Regions from separate parts of the Streptomyces luteosporeus genome, predicted to be linked through region 1. Evidence: riboswitches for the same ligand, from Rfam matches in the RefSeq annotation. Region 1 holds a riboswitch; each other region holds the start of a gene.
The links. Region 1 has a riboswitch for cyclic di-AMP ahead of ABD361_RS25925 (M23 family metallopeptidase). Riboswitches for the same ligand answer to the same signal wherever they lie in the genome.
Positions count from the first base shown of each region.

Region 2: another riboswitch for cyclic di-AMP. It lies ahead of ABD361_RS06905 (M23 family metallopeptidase); the one in region 1 lies ahead of ABD361_RS25925 (M23 family metallopeptidase).
Region 3: another riboswitch for cyclic di-AMP. It lies ahead of ABD361_RS05520 (C40 family peptidase); the one in region 1 lies ahead of ABD361_RS25925 (M23 family metallopeptidase).

Region 1 covers NZ_BAAASL010000024.1:20,353-27,057, forward strand. The annotation lists gene ABD361_RS25910 (hypothetical protein) at 1-167, shown strand, start outside; gene ABD361_RS25915 (aldo/keto reductase) at 190-1,134, opposite strand; gene ABD361_RS25920 (MFS transporter) at 1,199-2,674, opposite strand; gene ABD361_RS25925 (M23 family metallopeptidase) at 2,783-3,895, opposite strand; cyclic di-AMP (ydaO/yuaA leader) riboswitch at 3,907-4,043, opposite strand; gene ABD361_RS25930 (DEAD/DEAH box helicase) at 4,179-6,014, opposite strand; gene ABD361_RS25935 (cold-shock protein) at 6,130-6,333, opposite strand; gene ABD361_RS25940 (DUF6227 family protein) at 6,504-6,705, opposite strand, start outside.
Region 2 covers NZ_BAAASL010000004.1:278,344-285,048, forward strand. The annotation lists gene ABD361_RS06890 (bifunctional acetate--CoA ligase family protein/GNAT family N-acetyltransferase) at 1-2,056, opposite strand, end outside; gene ABD361_RS06895 (HPr family phosphocarrier protein) at 2,211-2,492, shown strand; gene ABD361_RS06900 (GntR family transcriptional regulator) at 2,728-3,435, opposite strand; gene ABD361_RS06905 (M23 family metallopeptidase) at 3,657-4,460, opposite strand; cyclic di-AMP (ydaO/yuaA leader) riboswitch at 4,475-4,632, opposite strand; gene ABD361_RS06910 (M16 family metallopeptidase) at 4,831-6,198, opposite strand; gene ABD361_RS06915 (M16 family metallopeptidase) at 6,243-6,705, opposite strand, start outside.
Region 3 covers NZ_BAAASL010000003.1:343,100-349,804, forward strand. The annotation lists gene ABD361_RS05500 (glycosyltransferase) at 63-1,145, opposite strand; gene ABD361_RS05505 (DUF2334 domain-containing protein) at 1,142-1,888, opposite strand; gene ABD361_RS05510 (SRPBCC family protein) at 2,024-2,563, shown strand; gene ABD361_RS05515 (NADP-dependent oxidoreductase) at 2,657-3,583, shown strand; gene ABD361_RS05520 (C40 family peptidase) at 3,619-4,092, opposite strand; cyclic di-AMP (ydaO/yuaA leader) riboswitch at 4,096-4,246, opposite strand; gene ABD361_RS05525 (endo alpha-1,4 polygalactosaminidase) at 4,470-5,327, opposite strand; gene ABD361_RS05530 (spherulation-specific family 4 protein) at 5,324-6,031, opposite strand; gene ABD361_RS05535 (NAD-dependent epimerase/dehydratase family protein) at 6,028-6,705, opposite strand, start outside.

The sequences.
Region 1 (6,705 bases):
GGAACGACAAGGCCGGGGCGCAGGCCGCCGCCGGGCTGACGGGGTTGTATCTCGCCGCGTTCGGTGGGGCGCATCCGTTGGCGAAGAAGGTCGGGGCCTGGCCGGCGGTGTTCGCCGTCGCCGGTGGGGTGGCGGTGGCTTCGTGGGCGGTGGAGAAGCGGGCGTAGCCCACGAAGCCGTTGCCGGTGTCTATGCCGAGGCTTCGGTGAGCTGCCCCAGTTCGGCGTCCGTCAGGTGCAGGTCGGCCACCGCGAGGAGGGCCGGGAGCTGGTCGACCGTGCGGGCGCTGGCCAGGGGGGTGGCCACGGTGGGTTGGGCGGCGAGCCAGGCGAGGGCGACGGTGGAGACGTCCGCGCCGTGGGCGGCGGCCACCTCGTCGAGGGCGGCCAGGACGCGCCGGCCCCGCTCGGTTTCCAGGTGCTTGGCGGCGCTGCCCGCGCGGGCGCTGTCCACGGTCGTGCCGGGGCGGTACTTGCCGGTGAGGAAGCCGGAGGCCAGGGCGTAGTAGGGGACGGCGGCCAGGCCGTGGCGGGCGGCGACGTCGGCGAGGGGGCCCTCGTAGGTGTCGCGGGAGACCAGGTTGTAGTGGGGCTGGATCGCCACGTACTTGGCGAGGCCGGAGGCGTCGGAGAAGGCGAGGGAGGCCTCCAGGCGTTCGGCGCTGATGTTGGAGGCGGCGATCTCGCGGACCTTGCCCTCCTTCACCAGGGCGTCGAGGGTGCCGATGATGTCCTCGACCGTCTGCGAGGTGTCGTCGTAGTGGGTGTAGTAGAGGTCGATGTAGTCGGTGCCCAGGCGGCGCAGGGACTCCTCCACGCGGGACCTGATGGTGGCGGGTGCAAGGCCGGCCGGTTCGGGGACGCCGGCGCCGACCTTGGTGGCGATGACGGTCCGGTCGCGGTTGCCGCGGGCGGCGAGCCAGGCGCCGAGGATGGTCTCGGACTCGCCGCCCCGGTTGCCGGGGACCCATGCCGAGTAGACGTCGGCGGTGTCGATGAAATTGCCGCCGGCCTCGGCGTAGGCGTCGAGGACGGCGAAGGACTCCTTCTCGTCCGCCGTCCAGCCGAAGACGTTGCCCCCGAGGGCGAGGGGGTGGACGGAGAGACTGCCGATCGTGCGGTGGTTGTCAGCCATGCGATGCCACAACGCCCCTACCGGCAGCCTTATTCCGCGTCAGTTCGCGTGGTGGTGTCTTCGGTCAGTCCGCGGGTGCGGGAGCCGGTAGGGGCTCGGGAGGGTGGACGGACAGGGGGGTGGCGATGTCTTCGAGGGAGCGGCCTTCGGCGGCCACGGCGAGGAACGCGGCCACCGCCCCGCCGATGCACATCAGGGAGGCGCCGATGGTGAAGGCGAGCACGGTGTCCCCGACGACGCCGCTGTGGGTGAGGGCGGCGAACAGCAGCGGGCCGCTGATGCCGCCCGCCGCTGTGCCCACCGCGTAGAAGAACGCGATGGCCATGGCCCTGGTCTCCATCGGGAAGATCTCCGAGACGGTGAGGTACGCGCTGCTCGCTCCGGCCGAGGCGAAGAAGAGGACGACGGCCCAGCACGCGGTCAGGGTGACGGCGTTGAGCCGGCCGCTGCCGAAGAGCCAGGCGGTCGCGAACAGCAGCAGTCCGGCCAGCAGATACGTCGAGGTGATCATGATGCGCCGGCCGAGCGTGTCGAAGAGCTTGCCGAGGAAGAGCGGGCCCAGGAAGTTGCCCACTGCTATGACGGCGAAGAAATAGCCGGTGCGGGAGGTGGAGACGCCGAAGAAGCGGGTGAGGATCGCGCCGAAGCCGAACGTGATGGCGTTGTAGAGGAACGCCTGTCCGATGAAGAGGGCGAGCCCCAGCACCGCCCGGCGGCGGTAGTCGGAGAAGACGGTCCGGGCGATGTCCCGGAATCCGAAGCTCTCGCGCTGGCGAATGGTGAAGCGCCCCTTCGCGGGCGGCAGCTCGGCGCCCTTCTCCGCGACGACGCGTTTCTCGATCTCCGTGACCAGCTCCTCCGCCTCCCCGCTGCGGCCATGGATGAACAGCCAGCGTGGGCTTTCGGGAACGTGGCGCCGGACGAGCAGGATCACCAGGCCCAGCACGACGCCGAGCCCGAAGGTCAGCCGCCAGCCGACGTCCTTGGCGAAGATGCTCGTGTCCAGCATCAGGATCGACAGCAGCGATCCGGCGATCGCGCCGAGCCAGAAGCTGCCGTTGATGATCAGGTCGACGCGGCCGCGGTAGACGGCCGGGATGAGTTCGTCGATGGCGGAGTTGATGGCCGCGTACTCGCCGCCGATGCCGAAGCCCGTCATGAAGCGGAAGACGAAGAACCACCAGGACGAGTACGACAGTGCGGTCAGCGCGGTCGCCGACAGGTAGACGGCCAGGGTGACCATGAAGAGTTTCTTGCGGCCGAAGAGGTCGGTGAGCCGGCCGAAGAACAGCGCCCCGGAACACGCCCCCGCCACGTACAGCGCGGCGGCCAGGCCCGTCACCCCGCCGGAGGTGATGGGCAGGCCGCTGCCCTGTTCGGAGAGGCGGCCGGCGATGTTGCCGACGACCGTGACCTCCAGACCGTCCAGCACCCAGACGGTGCCCAGCCCGATCACCACCGTCCAGTGCCACCGGGACCAGGGCAGCCGGTCCAGGCGGGCGGGAACGGACGTGGTGATCGTCGGTGCGGTCGTCGTCACATCCTCTGATTTCCCGATCACACGGATAACATTCCCGGAAAATCGGGATACGTAGGGGAATCCACGCCGCTATGACCCGGCTGCCTCCCTGCGGTTGCGGAGCGCGCGCTACGGCTGCAGGCCCCGGCTGCGCAGCCAGGACAGCGGGTCCACCGGGGCGCCACCGCCCGGCCGCACCTCCAGGTGCAGATGGGGACCGGTGACATTGCCGGTCGCCCCGACCCGGCCGATGACCGTGCCGGCGCCGACCTTGCCGGAGGTGATCACCATCGACGACAGGTGGCAGTACCAGACCTCCGTACCGTCACCGAGGGTGAGCACGACGCGGTAGCCGTACGCGCCCGCCCAGCCGGCCTGCGTGACCGTGCCCCCGCTCACGGCCCGCACCGGAGTGCCGGTCGGGGCGGCGAAGTCCTCGCCGGTGTGGTGGTGCGACGACCACATCGCCCCGGCCCGCCCGAAGCCGGCGGTCAGGGTGTAGGAGGTCAGGGGCAGTGTGAAGGATGCGGCGGTCTGCGCCTGCGGATGCGCCTGCGGGGCGCGGTGGGGCTGGGGAGCGCGGTGCGCTTGCGGCGCGGAACGCGGGGCCTGCTGAGCGTGCGGGGCCTGTGGGGCCTGGTGGGTCCGCTGCTGCGGCGGCGCGGCCTGGGCGGGTGCGGCTGCCGCCGCGTGCGCCGCTGCCGCGCGGGCTGCCGCCGCCCGGGCCGCGGCAGCGGCCTTGGCCTCGGCCTCCGCCACTGCCGCCTGCTGCGCGGCCATCGCATGGTGCCGTTCCGCTGCCGCCCGGGCCTCGGCCGCCTGCACGGCCGCTTCCGCCGCCTCCTGCTGGTGCTCGGCCTGCTGCATGATGCGCGTCCGCAGCACCTCGCCCGCGTCGGCGGCTTCCTCGGTGAACGCCGCCGCGGATGCCGCGGGGGCGGCGGGTGCGTCCCGGCCGGGGTCGGGCACGGATATGGGGGCCGCCGGGCGGTCCTGCGCGCTGGCCATGCCGCCCGCGCCGACGGCCGCGATCATGCCCACGCCGAGGACGGCACCGCTGCGGGCCATCGTGCCGCCGCGCTGCTTGGCGGCGCGGTGCCGGCCGCGCTCGAGCGGCGTCGCCGGGAGGTCGTCGCCGGGGCCGGTGGCGCCGGGATCGTAGGGCGGGGCGTAAGCCGGGACGATCGGAGGGTCGTACGCGGTGTAGGAACCGTCGTCGGCACCGTGCCTGTTGGACGCCACCGGGGCGCACTCCTTTCCTTCCCACTCGCCTACCGGGTTAGCTGTCGGGTTCGGAGCAGGAAGGTCTCCTACGGGCCGGTGCGCGGCCCGATTCACCCCAAAGGGATGGTTCCCCGGTTCCGTTCACGGGATTCGGCGAAGGCGCGCGGCACCGCCTCTTGCGGCGGTATCCAGGACCGCGCTGCGTTATCGAACGTTAATAGACAGCGCGACCGGATTCCAAGCCGAACGGGTGAATCCGCAGGCGTGTTGACGCTCCGATTTTCTGACGGAGCGTCAATTGTTATGCGCGCTCCCCCGCGGGCCGGCGGCGCCGGGCCGGGCGGGTGCGGCCGCGCCCGGGACGGCGCTGCGCCTGCTCCTGCCGGGGCTGCTCCGACCGGGACTGCTCCTGCCGGGGCGTGGGCACCGCGATCGTCACCGGGATGCCGCTCGGCTCCCGGGCGCCGGTGATGCGGGCCAGCTCGGCGTCCTGCGGGTGGACGTCGGCCGTCGCCGGGGCGATGCGCGCGGTCGCCATCATCTGCCGCATCTCGCGCCGCTCCTCGGGCAGGACGAGCGTGACGACGGTGCCCGCCTCGCCGGCCCGGGCCGTACGGCCGCCGCGGTGCAGGTAGTCCTTGTGGTCGACGGGCGGGTCGATGTTGACGACGAGGTCGAGCCCGTCGATGTGGATGCCGCGCGCCGCCACGTTCGTGGCGATCAGCGCCGTCACCTGCTCGGTGCGGAACTGCTCCAGGACGCGGTTGCGCTGCGGCTGGCTCTTGCCCCCGTGCAGCGCCGCGGCCCGCACACCCTGCGTCAGCAGGCGCTTGACCAGCCGGTCGGCGCCCCGCTTGGTGTCCACGAACATGATCACGCGGCCTTCGCGGGCCGCGATCCGGGTGACCACCTCGCGCTTGGCCTCCACGTCGGCGACGTGCAGCAGGTGGTGCTCCATGGTCACCACCGCGCCCGCCGAGGGGTCGACGGAGTGGGTGACGGGGTCCGTCAGGAAGCGGCGGACGAGCCGGTCGACGTTGCGGTCCAGCGTCGCGGAGAACAGCATCCGCTGGCCGCCCGGGGCGACCTGGTCGAGCAGGCGGGTGACCTGGGGCAGGAAGCCCATGTCGGCCATCTGGTCCGCCTCGTCCAGGACGGTGACGGTCACGTCGCCCAGGGCGCAGTCGCCGCGCTGGAGCAGGTCGGCGAGCCGGCCCGGCGTCGCGACCATGACCTCGGCACCGCGGCCGAGGGCCTGCGCCTGCCGGCCGATGGACAGCCCGCCGACGACGGTGACCGTACGCAGGTCCAGGGCGGCCGCGTAGGGGGTGAGGGAGTCGGTGACCTGCTGCGCGAGCTCGCGGGTGGGCACCAGCACCAGCGCCAGCGGCCGGCCCGGCAGGGCCCGCCGGCCCGCGGTACGGGCCAGGAGCGCGAGCCCGAAGGCGAGGGTCTTGCCGGAACCGGTACGCCCACGGCCGAGGACGTCGCGCCCGGCGAGGGAATTCGGCAGGGTCGCGGCCTGAATGGGGAAGGGCTCGGTGACGCCCTCGCGGGTCAGCGTCTTCAGCAGCGCGCTGGGCATGTCGAGGTCGGCGAAGGAGGCGACGGGCGGCAGCGCCGGCGTCGTGGCCTCGGGCACCTCGAAGTCGGCGGCCGGCTCGACGACGGCGGCAGCAGCCCGTGCGGGGCCGCTGGCGCGGCGCCGGGCGGGACGGCCTTCGCGGGCGGGACGGTCTTCGCGGCCGGGGCGGCTGTCGCCACGGGAGCGGGTGCTGCCGGAGCGGCTGTCGCCGCTGCCACGGGTGCTGCGACCGGTGCGGGCGTCGCCGCCGGAGCGGGCCTCGCCCTCGGGGCGGGCGCCCCCACGGGAACGGGTGCTGCCGCCGGAGAGGGCATCCCCGCCGGCGCGGCCGTTGCCGCCGGTGCGGGCGTCCCCACCGGAGCGGGCGCCACGACCGGAACGGGCATCCCCGCCCGAACGGGCACCGCCACCGGAACCGGCGCTACCGCCGGACCGGGTGCCGCCCCCGGACCGGGCACTGCCGGCGGAGCGGTTGTCGCCGCTCGAGCGGGCGCCACCGGTGGAGCGGGCATCGCCGCCGGAGCGGGCGGGGCGGGGGGCGGAGCGAGTCATGCGGGACCTTCCCTCGGTGGCGGCGGCGGGAGCCGGGCCCCCGGTGGACGGACGCGACAATGGGGCCCGCACCCAGTGGTGCGGGCCCCATGGCGCGTACGCGCGTACGGTTTCGTCAGATGGTGACGATGTTCTCGGCCTGCAGGCCCTTCTGGCCCTGCGTGACCTCGAAGGACACCTTCTGGCCCTCGAGCAGCTCGCGGAAGCCGTTGGAGGCGATGTTCGAGTAGTGGGCGAAGACGTCGGGGCCGCCGCCGTCCTGCTCGATGAAGCCGAAGCCCTTTTCCGAGTTGAACCACTTCACGGTGCCAGTAGCCATGTCTATCTCCTTAGTGATGGGGTGGCCCCCGACCGGAAAAAGACCGGCGAAAACAAAAATGCGCCTTCGGCTACATGGCCGAGGCGCACACGAGTTCCATGGGTACCACAACTGCAACTCGTACGAGCGTACCACGCCCTGTGCGCCTCGTGTGGATCTTGTACGGCCCGCTATAACTCGACGCCCTGGGCCCTGGCGTGCCGGTCGGCGGCGACCTCCGCCTCGGCCTCGTCGAGGTAGACCTCGCAGACCAGCCGCCCGTCCGCGGTCATGTTGTGCTCCAGCTCCCAGAGGCTGACCTCTCCCCCGCCTTCGAGCAGGAACGCGTGCTCGTAGAAGCGGCACCAGGTGGCGTCCTTGCCGGGCCCCCGG
Region 2 (6,705 bases), on a different contig from region 1:
CGGCGATGTCGGCGGCGGCCCCTTCCTCGTCGATGTCCTCGAACTCCGGCACCCGTCCTCCGGCGGCCACCTCGCGTCGCCAGCGCGCGTACCGCACGGCCTCGGCCAGCGCGCCGACGGCCCGCTCGGCCGCGGGGTAGGCGGGGATGCGCACGGCGGGCACGGGGGCGTCGCCGGGCGGGGCGTCGCCGGCGGGGGCGGCGAGGGCCTCGGGGAGGCCGGGGATCTCCAGGTGGACGACGGCCACGGGCTTGGGCGTCGGCGCGCCGGCCACGGCCTCGCGCAGGGCGGCGGCGAGGTCGGGCGCGGAGGCGGCGGGGGCGGTGTCGCCGACCCAGGGGATGGCGGTGACGAGGACCGCGTCGCACGCCCGGTCGGCCAGGGCCTGGGCGAGGGCGGTACGGAAGTCGGAGGGTGTGGCGGCCGTGGTGAGGTCGCGCGGGAGCAGCGGGCGCAGGCCGGCCGTCAGGCAGGCGTCGTAGGTGAGCAGGGTGAGGGAGTCGGAGTTGCCGAGGATGGCGACGCGGGGCCCGGCGGGCAGGGGCTGGGCGGCGAGCAGCAGCCCGGTGTCGGCGAGCTCGGTGACCGTGTCGACGCGGATGACGCCGGCCTGGCGCAGCAGGTCGGAGACGGTGGCGTCGGGGATGCGGGTGGTGGGCACGGCGTGCCCGGCGGGCGCGGCGGCGCCGTGCCGGGCGCCCTTGACGACGACGAGCGGTTTGCGGGCGGCGGTGCGCTTGGCGAGGCGGGTGAACTTGCGGGGGTTGCCGATGGACTCCAGGTACATCAGGGCGACGTCGGTGTCGGGATCGTCGTGCCAGTACTGCAGGAGGTCGTTGCCGGACAGGTCGGCGCGGTTGCCGGCGGAGACGAAGGTGGAGGTGCCGGCGAGGCCGGCGGCGCGCCGGTGCAGCTCGGAGAGCAGGGCGATGCCGATGGCGCCGGACTGGCTGAAGAGCCCGACCCGGCCGGGCGGCGGCAGCTCGGGGGCGAGGGAGGCGTTGAGCCGGACGCCGGGGGCGGTGTTGATCAGCCCGAGGGCGTTGGGGCCGATGACGCGCATGCCGTACGAGCGGGCCTGCCGGACGAGCTCGCGCTGGCGCCGGCGCCCGTCGGCGCCGCTCTCGGCGTACCCGGCGGAGAGGACGACCAGGCCCTGGACGCCGTGCCGGCCGCAGTCGGCGACGACGTCGGGCACGTGGGCGGCGGGCACGGCGACGACGGCGAGGTCGACGGGCTCGGTGATCCCTGCGACGGAGCGGTGGGCGGGGACGCCCTCGGGTTCGAGGCGGGTGAGCTCCTGCGGGAAGGCGCGGTTGACGGCGTGGACGCGCCCGGCGAAGCCGCCGGCCAGCACGTTGCGCAGGACGGTACGGCCCATGCCGCCGGCCTCGCGGCCGGCGCCGACGACGGCGATCGAGCGGGGGGCGAGCAGGCGCTGGACGGAGCGGGCCTCGGCGCGCTGCTCGCGGGCGCGCTGGACGGCGAGGGAGGCGTCGGTGGGCTCCAGGTCGAGCTCGAGGCGGACGACGCCGTCCTCGAAGCTGCGTTTCTGGGTGTAGCCCGCGTCCGTGAACACCTTGATCATCTTGGTGTTGGCGGGCAGCACCTCGGCCGTGAAGCGGCGGATCGCGCGCTCGCGGGCGACGGCCGCGATGTGTTCGAGGAGGGCGGAGGCCACGCCGCGGCCCTGGTGGGCGTCCTGGACGAGGAAGGCCACCTCGGCCTCGTCGGCGGGGGCGGCCGCGCGCAGGCCGCGGGCGTCGACGCGGTCGTAGCGGACGGTGGCGATGAACTCCCCCGCGACGGTGGCCGCGAGGCCCACCCGGTCGACGTAGTCGTGGTGGGTGAAGCGGTGCACGTCCCGGTCGGACAGGCGCGGGTAGGGCGCGAAGAAGCGGTAGTACTTGGACTCGTCCGAGACCTGCTCGTAGAAACTCACCAGGCGCTGCGCGTCGTCGGGCGCGATGGGGCGGATCTGGGCGATGCCGCCGTCGCGCAGCACGACGTCCGCCTCCCAGTGGGCCGGGTACGCGTGCTCGGGCGGCGTCTGCATGGGGCCAGGGTAAGGCCGCCCGCCGACAGCCGGCCCGGGCCGGGCGGCCCCGTGTCCACCGGCCGGACGGCGCAGCCGGGCGGCCGGGCCGGGGCACCGCGGCCCCCGTGCCACAATGGTCTAGACAACCACTGTCGACTCGAAGGGCAACACCATGGTTGAGCGCCGCGTCAACGTCGGCTGGGCCGAGGGCCTGCACGCCCGGCCCGCGTCGATCTTCGTCCGTGCGGCGACCGCCGCCGGCGTCCCCGTGACGATCGCCAAGGCGGACGGCAACCCCGTCAACGCCGCGTCCATGCTCGCCGTGCTGGGCCTGGGCGCCCAGGGTGGCGAGGAGATCGTCCTGGCCACCGAGGCCGAGGGTGCCGAGGCCGCGCTCGACCGCCTGGCCAAGCTGGTCGCCGAGGGGCTCGAGGAGCTCCCGGAGACCGTCTGATCCACGGATCCGACCAAGACCTTCCGCGGCGGGGCCGCGGCGGCCCGCACGCGGCCGCCGCGGCCCCTTCGTCATGCGGCACCATGGCGCCCCGAAGGGGCGCGGGGCAGTGTCGATGTGCGGCTGCCGCCGCGCGGGCGCGATCGGCCACGACGTGCCCGCAGGTCCCGGGGTGGTACGTCGGCTGCAGGCCGTTGGTGGCTTGTCGCGCAGTTCCCCGCGCCCCTTCGGGGCCCTAGGAGGGGACGCCCGTGCTCTGCACGGACTCGCGCACCGGCCGCAGCCGGAACGCGCCGGGCGGGCGCCCGGCCCGGCGGGTGGCGAGCTCCCGGGCCCGCTCGGCGTCGCCGCGGGCCACCGCGTCCACCAGCGCCCCGCAGGTCTCCCACGCCTCCAGCGGACGCACCGGCGGCACCGGCACGTACACCCAGGCGATCTTGCGGCGCAGCTGGGTGAGGAGCGCGGCGAGGCTCGGGCTGCCGGAGGCCTGGGCGAGGGTCTCGTCGAACCAGTCGCCGAGCCGGCACAACTCCCCCACCCGGTCCGCGCGGGCCCGGTCGCGGCCCAGCCGGACCAGCCCGCGCAGCACCTTCAGGTGCGCCTCGGTGCGCCGCTGGGCGGCCCGCGCGGCCCCCAGCGGCTCCAGCAGGGCGCGGACGTCCAGCAGGTCGGCGGCCTCGCGCTCGCTGGGCTCGGCCACGCAGGCGCCCGCATGGCGGCGGGTGGTGACGAACCCCTCGGAGGCGAGGGTGCGCAGGGCCTCGCGCACGGGGACGCGGGAGACGCCGTAGCGGCGGGCGAGGAGTTCCTCGACGAGCCTGCTGCCGGGCGGATGGACGCCCGCGACGATGTCGTCCCGGATGGCGGCGCACACGGCGTGCGCGGACAGCCGGCGGACGCCGTCCCGGCCTCCGCCGCCACCGGCGGGTCCGGGGACGGTCACCGTGCCGGCGCCGTCGCCGTTCACGAACGGTCTCTCATCGCTGTACCTCCGGATGTGCCCCGTCGTCTGACGCCCGTTCAGCGACTCTATGCGAGCCGGCCGGGCATTTCCGATGGTGCCTCCTGCCGCACGGACGCCTTTCGGCCAGCCGGTACGGTGCACGAAGGCCCCGGCCGCAGGGGCCGGGGCCTTGCTCGCGCCGTGCGCGGAAGCGGGAGCCGTCAGACGTTGACGCCGTGCGAGGCCAGGTAGGCGACCGGGTCGATGTCGGAGCCGTAGGTCGGGGCCGTGCGGGCCTCGAAGTGCAGGTGCGGGCCGGTGACGTTGCCGGTGGCGCCCGACAGGCCGATCTGCTGGCCCGGGGTGACCGACTGGCCGACGGAGACGTCGATGGACGACAGGTGGCCGTACTGCGTGTACGTGCCGTCGGCCATCTGGATCACGACGTTGTTGCCGTAGGCGCCGCCCCAGCCGGCCTCGACGATCGTGCCCATGCCGACCGCGCGCACCGAGGTGCCCGTCTCGGCGTGGAAGTCGATGCCGGTGTGGCTGCCGGAGGACCACAGGTTGCTGGAGGCCTTGTACGAGGTGGAGACGTAGGAGCCCTCGATCGGGCTGACGAACGTCCCCAGGCGCTTGCGCTCGGCGTCGCGGGCGGCGCGCTCCTTGGCGGCGCGCTCCTCGTCGAGCTTGCGCTGGGCCTCCTCGGCGCGCTGCTTGGCCTCGGCGGCCAGCCGCTTGGCGTTGGCCTCGGCCTGCTGACGGGCGTTGGCCTCGTCGGCGATGCCGCGCTGGGTCTCGGCCTGGGCGTCGACGTTGCCGGCCATGACGTCACCGATGACGACGGCCTGGCTCAGGCCGGTGTCCTCGGGGCGCTGGGAGTCGTCGGAGGCGGCGAAGGCGGGGGCGGCGACACCGGCGACCACACCGGCGGCGGTCAGCGTGGCGATGCCCGCGACGTTGGCGCCCACGCGCACGGCGCGGCTCGGACGACGGTGCTTCCCGGTGGGACGGGTGAACGACATGGCTGTCGCTGATCCTTTCCTTCCTTCTCGCCTACCGGGTTAGCTGACGGGTTCGGAGCAGGAAGGTCTCCTACGGTCCCCTCGTGAAAGGGAACCGATTCACCCCAGGGGACTTTGGGTCCCCGGCTCCCTGCGGCCCTGGGGGTCGCGTGGGACTCGGCGATGGCTGCCCGGGACCGCGGTTTGCGGCTCCGATCTGACGGACTGCCGAGCTGACGCTAATCGTCGTCAGATTCGATCGGCAAACAGAAGTGGGTTTTTATGACGTACGCCACACGACCAACACGCAACCACCGCCTGAAAGTGGACATAAAGGTGGCGCGTGGGTCCCCTCGGACCCACGCGCCACCTCAGTCGAACTGATGCTCCGTCAGGCGGGGATCACCGTCACCGGGCCGATGCCCAGCGCCTTCACGGGCTCGGCGATCTGCGCCGCGTCGCCGACGAGCACCGTCACCAGCCGGTCCGCGGGGAAGGCGCTCACGACGGCGGCGGTGGCCTCCACCGTGCCGGTCAGCGCGAGGCGTTCGTACAGGTGCCCCTGGAAGTCGTCCGGCAAGAACTGCTCGACCTGGTCGGCGAGCGTGCCGGCGACGGCGGCCGCCGTCTCGTACTTCAGCGGGGCGACGCCCACCAGGTTCTGCACGGCGACGTCGCGCTCCTGGTCCGTCAGCCCCTCGGCGGCCAGCGTGCGCAGCACCGTCCACAGGTCCTCGAGGGCGGGGCCGGTGTTGGGGGTGTCGACGGAGCCGCTGATGGCGAGCAGGGAAACGCCGGTGCCCTCCGGCGAGGACAGCAGCACCTGCCCGAAGGAGCGCACGCCGTAGGTGTAGCCCTTCTCCTCGCGCAGGACGCGGTCCAGCCGCGAGGTGAGGGTGCCGCCGAGGCAGTACGTGCCGAGCACCTGGGCCGGCCAGATGCGGTCGTGTCGGTCGGAGCCGGTGCGTCCGATCAGCAGCTGGGTCTGCACCGCACCGGGACGGTCGACGATGACGACGCGGCCGGTGTCGTCGGCGGTGACGGGCTGCGGGGCGCGCCGCTGCGCCGGCGCGCCCGTCCACGCGCCCAGCGACTGCTGCAGGACGTGGTCGAGGTCGGTGCCGGTGAAGTCGCCGACGACCACGGCGGTGGCCGCGGCGGGCCGCACGTGGGCCTCGTAGAAGGCGCGCACGGCGGTGGCGTCGATGCGCTCGACCGTCTCCTGGCTGCCCTGGCGCGGCCGGGACATCCGGACGTCGGCCGGGAACAGCTCGGCGGCCAGCGCCATGGCCGCCCGGCGGGCGGGGTTGGCCAGCTCGTGCGGGATCTCGTCGAGGCGGTTGCGCACCAGGCGCTCGATCTCGCCGTCGGGGAAGGCCGGGCCGCGCAGGGCGTCGGCCAGCAGGCCGAGGGCCTTGGGCAGCCGGGAGGCCGGCACCTCCAGGGACAGCCGTACGCCCGGGTGGTCGGCGTGGGCGTCGAGGGTGGCCCCACAGCGCTCCAGCTCCGCGGCGAACTCCTCGGCGCTGAGCTTGTCCGTGCCCTCGGAGAAGCCGCGGGCCATGATCGTGGCGACGCCGTCCAGGCCCTCGGGCTCGGCGGCCAGCGGGACGTCCAGGACGATCTCGACGGCGATGACCTGCTGCCCGGGGCGGTGGCAGCGCAGCACGGTCAGGCCGTTGGGCAGCTGCCCGCGCTCGGGGGCCGGGAACGCCCAGGGGGTGGGCAGGCCCGGCTTGGGCTGGGGGTGGAACACCATCGAGGGGCCGGCGGTGTCCGTCGTGCTCGCGGCTACGGCGTCGCTCACTTTGCCGTCTCCTCTTCTTCGATCTCGGTGGCGTTCTTGATGGTGTCCTCGTCGACCGTGGGCGCGGTCTGCGGCGTGGGCTCGTAGACCAGCACGGCACGGTTGTCCCGGTGCAGGCGGGCCTTGGCGATCTGCTGCACCTCCTGCGGGGTCACCTCCAGGACGCGCTGGACGGCGGTGAGCGCCAGCTGCGGGTCGCCGAAGAGCGTGGCGAAGCGGCACAGCTCGTCCGCCCGGCCGCTGACGGTGGCGAGCCGGTCCAGCCACTCGCGCTCCAGCTGGGCCTGGGCGCGCTCCATCTCCTCGGGGGTGGGGCCCTCGGCGGCGAAGCGGGTGAGCTCCTCGTCGACGGCGGCCTCGATGTCGGCCACCTCCACGCCGCCGGACGCCTTGACGTCCAGCCAGCCCAGCGAGGGCGCCCCGGCCAGGCGCAGCAGGCCGAAGCCGGCGGCGACGGCG
Region 3 (6,705 bases), on a different contig from region 1:
CACCCGTCTGCGGGTGCGTCGTGGCTTGTCGCGCAGTTCCCCGCGCCCCTACGGGGCGCCCCCTACGCGCCGTGCACCGCCAGCATCCGGGCCACCGCCCGTGCCCAGGGGAACTCCTCGGCCCGGGCGCGGGCCGCCGCCCGCCGTGCGGGTTTCGGGTGGGTGAGTACGTGCTGCACCCCGTCCGCCATCGCCTCCGCCTCCGGGTGTACGGCCGTGCCCGCGCCCGGGGCCAGCAGTTCCCGGGCCGCGCCGCGGTCGGCGGTCACCACCGGGGTGCCGCAGGCCAGGGACTCCAGTGCCGCCAGGCCGAAGGACTCGGCCGGGCAGGGGGCGAGGGCCACGTCCGCCGCCGCGGTGAGTGCGGCCACCGAGCGCCGGTCCGAGAGGTAGCCGTGGAAGCGGGCCGGCAGGCCCGCCGCCCGTCGTTCCAGGCGATGGCGCTCCGGGCCGTCGCCCAGGACGTCCAGCCGGGCCGGCAATCCGCGCTCCCGCAGCACCCGGAGGGTTTCGATGGGGAGGTGGGGTTGTTTCTCCCGCGACAGCCGCCCCACGTACACCAGCCGCACGCCGTCCGGTGCCCCGGGCGCCGCGGCCGACGGGGAGAAGACGTCCAGGTCCACGCCCAGCGGCACCCGGTGCAGCACCGGTGCGCCGATGCGGACGAACTCGGCGCAGGAGAAGGCCGACAGGCTCACCACGGCGTCGAACAGCCGCACGAGCCGGCGGTTCCAGGCGTCCGCGGCGGGACGGAGCGGCACCCACGCCGGCAGCCAGGGGGCGAGGATCGCGTCCAGCCGCTCGTGGGACAGCAGCACCGACCGCACGCCCCGCTTCCGGGCCCAGGCGGCCGCGCCCACCAGGGTGAGTTTGTCCGAGACCTCGAGCGCGTCCGGTGCCAGGCGGTCGAGCAGACGGTGCAGGGCGGGCGTCGGCAGGGCGATCCGGTAGCCGCCGCTCACGGGCAGGCCCGGCAGGGAGCACCGCAGCCCCGTCGCGTCGCGCTCGCAGGAGGCACGGGTTCCCGGCACGACGAGCACCCGCTCGTGGCCCGCCGCGGCATAACCGCGCCCGAGCGCGTCGAGCGTGGTGCGGGTGCCGCCCGACTGCGGGCCGTAGAAGTTGGCGAGCTGCACGATCCTCACGGCGTTCCCCGTCCGCGTACCGCCACCAGTTCGGCGTACGTCAGCGGCTCCGCCCCCGCGGCCAGCGCCGCGTCGATCGCCGCCAGGGCGCTCTCGCGCAGCCCGGGCCGGGCCAGGTCGGCCGGGTGCAGGGCGATGCGGAAGGACCGGCCCCGGCGGGCCCACCGGCAGGCCGCCCACGGCAGGAGGCGGGCCGCCGCGTGCTCACCGAGGCCGCCGGGGCGGTGGCACAGGGCGGGCAGGCGGTATCGCCGGCCGGTGCGCAGGTCGTGCACGGCCAGGTGGGAGGTGGTGTAGGCGAGGCCCGAGGCGCGCAGGGCCGCCATGGTGCCGGGGGAGGCGAGCCAGCCGGGCGGGGTGAAGCCCTGCGGGTGGATCCCGGCGCGGGCCAGTTCCGCCCGTCCCCGGGCGAGGCGGTCGGCGGCCTCGCGCGCGTCGAGCGCACAGAACTCGGCGCACCCGCGGGCCAGGAGCCGGTTCAGCAGGCGCCGGCGACGGGGGCCGCCGGGCACGGCCCGGTGCGTGAAGCCGTGCTGGGCGAGCTCGTGCCCGCGCCGCGCGGCGGCGTGCAGCCACCGGACGAGGGCGGGGTCGTCCGCCAGCGGAACCCCGCGCCAGGCGCCCGGTACGAGCAGCAGCGTCGCCGGCACGTCGCGGCACTCCAGCTCGGCCACCCACTCGCGGGTCCGCGAGAAGCTCCAGGGGGCGACGTCGTGCACCGAGACCACGAATTGCGCTGTCACACCGTCCAGCATCCCCCAGCGGTGCGCACGGCCGGTGGACGTGCGGTGAACCGGGCCCGCCGTGGCACCCGCCTCCGAGGGGTGTTGCACACTGTGCCCAACGGCTTGTCATGTTCAGTTGGGGAGGGAGACATCATGCGTCTGGCGGACGCCCCGGGTGCACAGGAGGAGATCCGCATCGACGCGCCTGCGGCCGTCGTGTGGAAGCTCGTGACGGACATCGGCCTGCCCGCCCGCCTGAGCACCGAGCTCCAGAGCACGGCCTGGCTGGACGGTGCCACCGGTGCGGAGCCGGGCGCGCGCTTCGAGGGGTTCAACCGCCACCCGTACGCGGGGGAGTGGCGGACGGTCTCCCACGTCGTCGGGTTGGTCCCCGAGCGGCTGTTCAGCTGGGCGGTCACCGACCCCGACGGCCGCTACGGCGGCGGCGAGGCCGACCCGGCCCACCCCATTGCCACCTGGAAGTTCGAACTGGAGCCCGACGGTCCGGAGGGGGCGGCCACGCTGCTGCGCCAGTCCGTGCGCATGGGCCCCGCGCCCTCGGGGATCAGCGTGGCCATCGCCCGGATGCCCGATCGCGAGGAGGAGCTCGTGGCCATGCGGCTGGAGGAGTTCAAGGCGGGCATGCGCGCCACCCTCGAAGGCGTCAAGCGGCTCGCCGAGGAAGGGGCGTAGGCGCCGGCACCGGAGCACGGTATCCGGGTGGCGGTCCGGCCCGGCCTGGCGGCGAATCGGCCGGTCGTCGATCAAGGTGATCACATGACGACGATCAAGGCGATCTCCTTCAGCTCGTACGGACCGGCCGACGTCCTGCGGCCGGTCGAGGTGCCGCTGCCCGTCCCCGGGCCGGGACAGGTCCGCATCGCGGTGCGCTGCGCCGGCGTCAACCCGCTCGACCACAAGCTGCGCAGCGGTGCCATGGCCGGCACCTTCCCCCTGGAGCTGCCGCACGTCCCCGGCGTGGAGGCGTCCGGCCTGGTCGAGGCGGTGGGGGAGGGCGTGACGCAGGTACGGGCGGGGGACGCCGTGTTCGGGCGCACCGTGACCGGCGCCTACGCCGAGCAGGCGCTGGCCCGGGAGGACCAGGTCGTCATCAAGCCCGTCTCGCTCGCCTGGGAGGAGGCGGCCGCCCTGCCGGTGGCCGCCGAGACGGCCCGGCGGGTGATGGAGCTGCTGGACCTCGGCGACGGCGAGACGCTGCTCGTCCACGGCGCCGCCGGCGGCGTGGGCACCCTGGCCGTGCAGTTCGCCCGGGCCCGCGGGGTGCGGGTCATCGGCACGGCGAGCGAGTCCAACCACGCCTACCTGCGCGGCCTCGGGGCGATCCCGGTGACGTACGGGCAGGGGCTCGCCGAGCGGGTGCGCGAGGCGGCCGCGCCCGGCCGGGTGGACGCGGCGCTGGACGCCGTGGGCAAGGGGGACGCCGTGTGGGTGTCCGTCGAGGTGACCGGCGGCGCCGACCGGGTGGTGTCGATCGCCGACGCCGAGGGCGCCCGGCTGCACGGGGCCCGCTTCAGCTCGGGCGGCCGGGAGGTACGGCCGGTGCCCGCGCTGAACGAGGCGCTGGCCCTGCACGAGGCGGGGCTGCTGCAGCTGCCCGTCCACCGCCTCTACCGCCTGGAGGAGGCGGCCGACGCGCACCGGGAGAGCGAGCACGGCCACCTCACCGGAAAGATCGTCCTCGCCGTCGCCTGACGGCGGCCGGCGAGGACGGGAGGCCGGGGCGGGGGTCAGCCCACCCGGCCGTACCAGACGCTGCCGGTCCAGATGCGTTCCTTGCGCACGGTGGTGCCCGGCTTGGGGGCGTGCCAGATCGTGTTGCTACCCGCGTAGATCCCGACGTGGTAGACGTTGCTGCCGGAGTGGAAGAACACCAGGTCGCCCGGTGTGCGGGAGCCGGCGGAGATGTGCCGGGTGCGGTTGTACTGGTCGGCGGCGGTGCGCGGCAGGTTCTTGCCGGCCTTCTTGAACGAGTACAGGGTCAGGCCCGAGCAGTCGAAGCGGTTGGGGCCGGTGGCGCCCCACTGGTAGGGGGAGCCGGCCTTGGAGGCCGCGATCCTCAGTGCCTGCTCGCCGGTGGTCGCCGCCGAGGCGCCGGGGGCGAGGCCGGGAACGAGGACCGATGCCGCGACGGTGGCGGCGGTCAGGGCCGACGCGGTGGCGGCCCGGGAAACGAGTGCAGGTATGCGAGGCAACGCAGACATGCCACAGCCCTTCGGCATCCGCCTGCGAAAGATGACCTGTCGGGTTCGGGCTGCGAAGTTGCCCGGCCAGCATCTGGCTTCACCCCAAGGACCACCGCGTTCGTGGTCCGTACCGCTTGGGTCTCCCGCTCCTGCCGATCGACGAATCGATTCCGCACCCGGTGCGGCGGCAGGACTCGGCGTTCCGCCCGGGTGGCCCGCCTCGGTGACGGGATCTTGTGTTCGACGAGAGATCCTGCACCATCGCCCGCCCGGATTCCGTACCCGGAGCGGCAATTGTGAACTTCTTCACTTCGGGCGAAATGGTGCAACCATCACCTGTCCAGACCGCCTGTCCTGCGACGGAAGGCGGGCTACCGCGGGTAGGTGACGGCCCGTCAGCACGGCTCGCGCCAGGCGTCCAGCTCCAGCTTCTTGCGCATCGAACTCAGCCCCAGCCGCTTCGCCGTGCCGCAGAATTTGTCCGTCGGAAGGTCGTATTCGACGTGGAAGACCGCTTTGTTCTCCTTGATGAAGGGGGTCAGCTTCTCGCACTCCTTGTACTGCGCGCACTGCTCGTTCACCGCGAAGTCGAAGTCGCCCACCAGCGCGGGAATCTGCTCCAGGTCGTTCTTCAGCCCCACCGCGAGCCCGCGCTCGTGCGCCAGCCGCGCCAGCATCCGGTTGAACGCCAGCTGGTGGGCGGCCGTCAGCGGAAATCCCGTGCCGTTGCGGAACCCCTCCGTCAGATCCGGCTCGACCGCGTCGAAACCCTTCTGACGGCACATGTCCATGCGGGCGGCCATGAGCGGCCGCAGCTCGTCCAGACGGCGGATGTCCAGCCACTTCTCGCCGTCCCAGCCCTTGTTCTTGCGGCCCAGCAGCCCCTTGGGGAACGCGTCCTTGTCCGGCCGGAAGTCCTCCCACGCACCGGCGTTGATGTAACAGATCACCTTCCGGCCGCGGGCGTGCAGCGCCGCCACGGTCTCCGCCGTGTTCTCGAAGCCGTCGATGTCGTAGACGGGCACGTCGAGGGAGGTGTCGGCCGCGGCGAGCTTCCCGCCGAGCTGCCACTGCCAGGCCGTGCCCGGGCGCGGCTGCCAGCGGTCACCGGGCCGCCCCGAGGGGGCCGGCGCGGTGGCCGTCGGCCTCCCGTCCGGCTCGCCGTCCTCGTCCTCCTCCGGCGCCGACGAGCAACTCGCCAGCACCAGCAGCAGCACGCCCAGCAACCCGGCCCGTAGGCGCCGGTCCTTCACCGCGTCCCTCCCCGTTCCTGTTCCCGTTCCTGTTCCTGCATCTCCTGCGCACCGGCCGGCGGCGGGGCGCTGCGCCACGGGTTCGCACCCGTGCCCGGCACGGCGCAGTGCACGCCCGCGCCGCGGACCGCGGCCGTGCGGGCCACCTCGTGCGCCCGCCCCTCGGGCACCGCGTGCACCAGGTGGCAGAAGCGCTCCGGCGGATGGTCGGCCGTCCACGCCGGCACCCGCGCCCGGCGGTAGTCCTCCCACGTCCCCTCGAAGGTCACCAGCACATCGGCCAGCTCCGCGTACCCGGGGTCCGGGTGCGTGCCCGGGTTGAGCACGGCGCTGCGGGCGCCCAGCACCCGCGCGGCCAGCACCAGCCGGCGGTAGCGGGGCAGGTGGGCGGCGTGCACCGGCACCTGGTCGAGGAAGACCCCGTCCACCTCGTACCACCGGCGGTGCCGGCGCACGTCGGCGACCACGGCGCGGGTGCGCCGCCGGCCGTACCCGGTGTCGACGTACCCCAGCAGCGCGACGCCCGCGGCGCGCAGCCGTCCGGCCACCGCACGGAAGGCCGGATCGGGCCGGTCGCCGGGACCGTCGGCCGCGTTGAGCACCACCGCGTGCAGGCGCGGGGCCTCGCGCAGCAGGGCCTCCCACGCCTGTGGCCCCTCGCCGGGATGGACGTACAGCGGGACCAGCAGCCGCCCGGACGTCACCGGACGTACTCCTCGGGCCGGTCGCGCACCTCGGCCCACAGATCCGCCAGGGACTCCTCCAGCGAGCGGCGCGGGGTCCACCCCAGGCTGCGGGTGACGGCGGTGGTGTCGGCCTGCTGCCAGGGCACGGCGGCCGAGCGCGGCGAACCGTCGCCCTGCTCGTCGACGCGCTCGCCCACGTCCCCCGTGAAGCCGCCCGCCCGCAGCAGCCCCTCGGCGACGTCCCGTACGAGACGGGCCGTGCCGCTGCCGACGTTGAGGACGGCGGGCAGCGGCCGGGGCGCGGTCACGGCCCGGGCGACGGCCTCCGCGACGTCCCGTACGTCGACGAAGTCGCGGTACGCCGACAGGTCGCCCGTCTTCACCCGGCCGTCGGGGCCCGCCGCGCGCGGCGCGGCGGCCAGCCGGCCGGGCAGGGAGGCGGCCGGGGCGCCGGGGCCGACGGGGTTGAACACCCGCAGCACCACCGCGTCCAGGCCGGATCCGGTCACCGCGAGGGTGCCGGCGAGCTTGCTCGCGCCGTACAGCCCGGCCGGGCGCGCCGGGCCGGCCTCGGCCGCCGGCCGGTGGCCGTCGGCCGGCCCGTACTCGGCCGCCGAGCCCAGGTGCACCAGGCGCGCGTCGGGGGCCGCCGCGTGCAGGGCCTCGCACAGCAGCGCGGGGCCGCGGGCGTT